Verminephrobacter eiseniae EF01-2: one gene and its partner. The protein of the gene in region 2 interacts with the protein of the main gene of each other region in a pairwise test. Links are inferred from orthologs where the notes say so. Each region holds a gene or a part of one and is shown on either strand. Other genes may lie near its edges.

Region 1 (3,166 bases), 1.6 Mb from region 2 along the record:
TCTGCTCCATCCGCGCGGGGGGGTGGTGCGCGGCTTGGTGCGCAGGCGCCTCCAGCACTTCCGGGGGCAGGTCTTGCAGCGAGATCACCTGGGCCGGCGCCATGACGGTGAGCCAGTGGCAGATGTTCTCCAACTGGCGCACATTGCCTGGGAAGGCGAATTGCTCCAGCCGCGCCAATGCCGAGTCGGCGATGCGTTTGGGTTCCACGCCCAACTGTCTGGCGCTTTGTTGCAGGAAGTGGCGCGTGAGCATGGGCACGTCTTCACGCCGCTCGCGCAGCGCGGGCAGGCGCAGGCGGATGACGTTCAGGCGGTGGAACAGGTCTTCGCGGAAGCTGCCGGCCTTGACGCGCTTTTCCAGGTCTTGGTGGGTGGCGGCGATCACCCGCACATGCGCCTTGAGCGCCGCATGGCCGCCCACGCGGTAGAACTGGCCGTCCGATAGTACGCGCAACAGGCGCGTTTGCAGGTCGAACGGCATGTCGCCGATTTCGTCCAGGAACAGGGTGCCGCCCTCGGCCTGCTCGAAGCGGCCGCGCCGCTGGGTTTGCGCGCCGGTGAAGGCGCCGCGTTCGTGGCCGAACAGTTCGGACTCGAGCAGGTCTTTGGGGATGGCTGCGGTGTTGATGGCCACGAAGGGGCCGTCGGCGCAGGGCGAGTGCTTGTGCAGCGCGCGCGCCACCAGTTCTTTGCCCGAGCCGGATTCGCCGGTGATCAGCACGGTGACCTGGCTTTGGCTCAGCCGGCCGATGGCCCGGAACAGGTCCTGCATCGCCGGCGCCTGGCCCAGTATTTCGGGCGTTGCGCCTTGCCGCTCTTCGGTGACTTCTTCGCGCTGGCTTTCTTCCACGGCGCGGCGGATCAGGGCGACGGCCTTGGGCAGGTCGAAGGGCTTGGGCAGGTACTCGAATGCGCCGCGCTGAAAGGCCGAAACGGCGCTGTCGAGGTCGGAGTACGCGGTCATGATGATGATCGGCAAACCGGGTTGCAGCTCGCGCACTTTTTCCAGCAGCAGCAGGCCCGAGCCGCCGGGCATGCGGATGTCGCTCACCAGGACCTGCGGGCCTTGCCGGCCGCAGTCGCCGGTGTCGAGGTCGGTCAGCGCGTCGAGCACTTCGCGCGGCTGTGTGAAGCTGCGCGTGGGCAGGTTTTCGCGGGCCAGCGCCTTTTCAAGGACGAAGCGGATCGAGGGGTCGTCATCTACTATCCAGATCGGCTTCATATGGTTTTTCTTACCTGCCTGTGATGGCGTGTCGGCGTGTCAGGGACCTCAGGGCAAGGGGATCAGGATGCGGAAGTCGGTGCGACCCGGTACGCTGTCGCATTCGATCAACCCGCGGTGCTGTTGCACGAAGGTTTGCGCCAACGTCAGCCCCAGCCCCGATCCGCCGTCCCGACCCGATACCAGAGGGTAGAAAATCCGCTCTTTGATGGCGTCGGGAACGCCCGGTCCGTTGTCGATGACATGCAATTCCAGTGCCAGCCGATAGCGCTGGCGGCCAAAGGTCACTTGCCGGACTACGCGGGTGCGCAGCGTGATTTCGGCAACCCCTTGCAGCATGCGCTCGCACAGCGCCTGGGCTGCGTTTTGCACGATGTTCAGCATGGCCTGGATGATCTGCGCGCGGTCGCCACGGAACTCGGGGATCGATGTGTCGTAGTCACGCAAGATCGTCAGGCCCTGCGGGTATTCGAGCAGCACCAGCGCGCGCACCCGCTCGCAGACTTCGTGGATGTTCACGTCGCTGACCAGATGGGGGTGGCGGTGCGGCGCCAGTAGCCGGTCGACCAGGCTTTGCAGGCGGTCGGCCTCGTGGATGATGACCTGGGCGTATTCGGCGAGTTCGCGGCTTTCCAGTTCCATTTCGAGCAACTGCGCGGCGCCACGGATGCCGCCCAGCGGGTTCTTGATCTCGTGGGCCAGGTTGCGGATCAATTCCTTGTGGGCCTGGGCCTGATCGCGCAGCCGTTCTTCACGGTCCTGCCGGGCTTGCTGCTCCAGCGGCCATAGTTCGACCAGAATTTCTCCCGCCTGTTCGGCATCGGCCACACTGACATGCACCGGCACCGGGTCCTGGTGCAGGCGCTTTAAGCTGGCCTCATAGCGCAGCGCGCTGAAGTCCTTGCCCCGCGCGCCTGCCAGCGCGGTTTGCAGCAGCGCAGGGTCGGTGAAAAAGCTGGCGAAGTCCGCGCCTTCGAGCGTGCGCCGCGACAGGCCCAGCGTGTTCTCCAGGGCCGCGTTGGCAAATTGCACGGTGCCATCGGCGCCGCGCAGCACGGCCACCAAGGTGGATATCAGGTCGAGCGAATGAACGCGCCCGGCGCCGGGAGGATCGGGGGGGGGCGAGGGCAGGGGGCTCATTGCGTTCCTGAATCAGCCATGCACTTTGCCGGCGTCGCTGGCCGTACATCCGTACTGTCTGCGCTTTGCCTTCGCGTCCACGAATGATTGGGAAATATGATCGAGAAATGAATGACACCCGGGGCACGATCAGTCGGCCGCAGCGGGCAGACGGGCGATCTCGCGCTTGATTCCGGCGATGTCGCTTTCGCTGCGGGCCACGCTGGCTTTGAGCTCGTCCGAGCGCTCTTGTCTGCGCTGCGGGTTGCGCAGATCGATCGCGTTGCGCTCGGGGTTGCCGTCGCTGTATTCCTTGAGCAGTTCGGCATGGCGCGCTTCGGCCTTGCGCAGTTCGGATTCGAGGATGGCCCGCATGTCGGCGTCGCGTGCCTTCTGGTCGCTGCTGCCGGTGCGGGGCGTGGCAGGGGAGGGCGCTGCACCAGCGGCGGGCGCAGCGCCCGATGCGGGCCGGCTGCCTTGCACGACCGTGACGTTGCCCCCTTCCATCAGCTTGCAGCCGCGCTCCTTGGCCTGCGCGGCGTTGTTCGTGTATTCGCTGCCACAGCGGTAGATGCGCTCTTGCGCCAGCGCGGCGGGGAGCATGGCACTGACGAGTAGCAGGGGGATGAGCGTTTTTTCCATTCGGTTTCCTCGTGCGCTGGCATGCAGGGCAGAGGGGGGAGTATCCATCAATCACCCCCACATCTCCAATCCGGCAACGGCTCAGTGTTGCGGGATGGGGGAATCAGGCGGCAAAGGCGGCTTGCGCCGCCTTTGCATATCGCCATCGCCGGTTACAGCGAGTAATACATGTCATATTCGACC
Region 2 (3,151 bases):
CCGCCCTGTGGCGCCGCATGGCCTGCTGGCTGTATGAGGGTCTGCTGATGTTCGCCGTGGTCTTCATCGCGGGCTACCTGTTTGGCACCCTGAGCCAGACCCGCAATGCGCTGGACAACCGCCACGCATTGCAAGCCTTTGTCTGCCTCGTGGCCGGCATTTATTTCACCTGGTTCTGGGCCCGGGGCCAGACCCTGGCGCAAAAGACCTGGCATCTGCGCGTGGTGGACAAGACCGGGCGGGCCGTCACCGAGGCGCGCGCGCTGCTGCGCTATCTGCTTTGCTGGCTCTGGTTCCTGCCGCCGCTGGCCGCCATGGCGCCGTTTTCGCTGTCGGCGGGCGCGGCGGCCGTCATCGTCTCGGGATGGGTGGCGCTCTGGGCGCTGCTGAGCCGTTTTCATCCTCAGCGGCAGTTCTGGCATGACGCGCTGGCAGGCACCCGGCTGGTGCATGTCGACAGGCCCCCAAAATAGCGCCATGCCCAACCCATCTCCCCTCCCGGCGGCCCCGGCCAAGCGGCAAGACGATGCGCCGAACGATGCGCCGAACAACCCGCAAAAGGCCCGCACGGGCCTGCGCCGCATCTGGCATGCTGCGGGCTATTCGATCGACGGCCTGCGGGCCGGCTGGAACGAGCGGGCCTTTCGCCAGGAGGCCATCGCCGCCATCGTCATGCTGCCGTTGTCGCTCTGGCTCGGCCGCAACTGGGGCGAGGTGGCCCTGCTGGCGGGCGCGGTCGTGCTGGTGCTGATCGTGGAACTGCTCAACACCGGCATCGAGAGCGCCATCGACCGCATCGGGCCAGAGGCGCATGTGCTGTCCAAGCGCGCCAAAGACCTGGGCAGTGCGGCGGTGTTGCTGGCGCTGCTGCTGTGCATGGGCATTTGGGCGGCGGCGGCCTGGCAGAGGTTTTTCCATGGCTGAACCGGCTTTTTCTGTCTGCGTGTACTGCGGCTCGCGTCCCGGCGAGAACCCGGCCTTTGCGCTGGCCGCGCAGGCGGTGGGGCGCTGGATTGGCGCCCACGGCGGCCAACTGGTGTACGGCGGCGGGCGCGGCGGCTCGATGGGCGTGGTGGCCGAGGCCGCGCGGCTGGCCGGCGCGCGCGTGGTGGGCGTGATCCCGCAGGCGCTGGTGGACAAAGAGCAGGCCAACCGCCTGTGCGATGAACTGCACATCGTGCATACCATGCACGAGCGCAAGGCCATGATGGCCGAGCGCAGCGCTGCCTTTGTCGCCCTGCCCGGCGGCATTGGCACCTTGGAAGAACTGTTCGAGGCCTGGACCTGGCGCCAGCTTGGCTACCACGGCAAGCCGCTGGGCCTGCTGAATGTGGCCGGCTACTACGATGGCTTGCTGGGCTTTTTGCAAGCCAGCGTGGCCAGCGGCTTCATGGGGGCCTGGCAGATGGATTTGCTGCAGGTCGCCACCGATGCGCAGGAACTGCTGTGCCAACTGATGCAGCGGGCGGGCCCCGGCCAGGCCCCGATGCCACTGCGCAGCGTGATTTGACGCGCCGAGCGGCGCCCTGCCAGCGGCCCCCTCACACCGCTGCGTCGTCGAGATCGCCGGTGCGGATGCGCACCACGCGCTCGACAGCCGTCACGAAAATCTTGCCGTCGCCGATCTTGCCGGTGCGCGCCACGTTGACGATGGCATCGACGCAGCGCTCGACATCGTCGGCCTTGACGACCACTTCGACCTTCACCTTGGGCAGAAAGTCCACCACGTACTCGGCCCCCCGGTACAGCTCGGTGTGGCCCTTTTGGCGGCCAAAACCCTTGACCTCGGTCACCGTCAGGCCGGTCGCGCCGCATTCGGCCAGCGCGTGGCGGACTTCTTCGAGCTTGAACGGTTTGATGACGGCAGTGATCATTTTCATGCGGGGTCTCCTGGAGGGGCGGATTTCGATGTGCGCTGAGACTAACAGATGAGGGCAGCCTGGCATCAGGCGCTAACTGATTGATTTCGTTCGACTTTCAGCCTGGCCGGCGCGGTGACGGGAAGCAGCAAAACGGCAAGGCGCCGATTCCACCGCCGCGCCGCACCACGCTTGCACTGCCGGCGCCACGCCGTCGATCCCCCTGCGGCGCTCGCCCGGCCGTGGGGCTGCCAGCCACCATTCTTTCGGCCTGCCGTTCGGTGCTCGTCCGCATGGCGCAAAGCAGAAAAGCAAGAACGCCGAGCCGCCGGAGCAGGAAGCGCTCAGGCCCTGAACCGGCTGGTGATCGGGTAACGCCAGTCCTTGCCGAAGCTGCGGCGCGTGACGCGAATTCCCACCGGGGCCTGGCGGCGCTTGTATTCGTTGAACTTGATGAGCCGGGTCACGCGCTCCACATCGGCGCGGGCAAAGCCGCTGGCGATGATGGATTCGATGGGCTCGTCGTTTTCCATGTAGCGCGACATGATCGCGTCGAGCACCTCATAGGGCGGCAGGCTGTCCTGGTCTGTCTGGTCGGGGCGCAGTTCGGCGCTCGGGGGCCGGGCGATGATGCGCTGCGGGATCGGGTTGGCGCCGCTGCCATAGGGATCGTTGGCGTTGCGCCAGCGGGCCAGATCGAAGACCCGGGTCTTGGCCACATCCTTGATCACGGCAAAGCCGCCCGCCATGTCGCCATACAAGGTGCAGTAGCCGGTGGACATCTCGCTCTTGTTGCCCGTGGTCAGCACCAGGGCGCCGAACTTGTTGGACAGCGCCATCAGCAGCGTGCCCCGGATGCGCGCCTGCAGGTTTTCTTCGGTCGTGTCCTCGGGCAGGCCGGCAAAAGCCGGGGCCAGCGCGGCTTTGAAAGCCTCCCATTGCGGCGTGATCGAGATCTCGTCATGGCGCACGCCCAGCCGGCGGGCCAGCTCGCGGGCGTCGATCAGGCTGATATCGGCGGTGTAGGGCGAGGGCATCATCACCGTGCGCAGCTTGTCGGCGCCCAGCGCATCGACGGCAATGGCCAGCACCAGCGCAGAGTCGATGCCGCCCGACAGCCCGAGCAGCGCGCCGGCAAAGCCGTTCTTGCCCACATAGTCGCGCACGCCCAGCACCAGCGCGTCCCACAGGTCGGCCTCCAGGCTGCGCTCAGGGGCGATGTCTGCCTCTATTCTGATAGCGCTCGACGATGGATGGATGTGCGCATACACCAGTTTTTCCTCAAACCCCGG

What was found.
Region 1: the proteins of VEIS_RS08465 (region 2) and glnL interact in binary tests that used the Escherichia coli proteins (3 or more experiments, as listed by UniProt). The link is inferred for Verminephrobacter eiseniae EF01-2 from one-to-one orthologs.

Annotation. Positions count from the first base shown.
Region 1 is NC_008786.1:3,506,878-3,510,043, forward strand. What follows is about bases 317-3,166. They hold glnL (nitrogen regulation protein NR(II)), read right to left. Parts: upstream 2,363-3,166; coding sequence 1,271-2,362; downstream 317-1,270. Other genes in these bases: ntrC (nitrogen regulation protein NR(I)), read right to left, coding at 317-1,222; VEIS_RS15315 (hypothetical protein), read right to left, coding at 2,492-2,983; glnA (type I glutamate--ammonia ligase), read right to left, coding at 3,136-3,166. Outside these bases: more of ntrC, read right to left, coding at 1-316.
Region 2 is NC_008786.1:1,937,337-1,940,487, reverse strand. The notes cover bases 212-3,046. They hold VEIS_RS08465 (P-II family nitrogen regulator), read right to left. Parts: upstream 1,881-3,046; coding sequence 1,542-1,880; downstream 212-1,541. Other genes in these bases: VEIS_RS08460 (NAD+ synthase), read right to left, coding at 2,204-3,046; VEIS_RS08470 (LOG family protein), read left to right, coding at 917-1,510; VEIS_RS08475 (diacylglycerol kinase), read left to right, coding at 478-924; VEIS_RS08480 (RDD family protein), read left to right, coding at 212-473. Outside these bases: more of VEIS_RS08480, read left to right, coding at 1-211; more of VEIS_RS08460, read right to left, coding at 3,047-3,151. UniProt on the Escherichia coli protein: P-II indirectly controls the transcription of the glutamine synthetase gene (glnA). P-II prevents NR-II-catalyzed conversion of NR-I to NR-I-phosphate, the transcriptional activator of GlnA. When P-II is uridylylated to P-II-UMP, these events are reversed.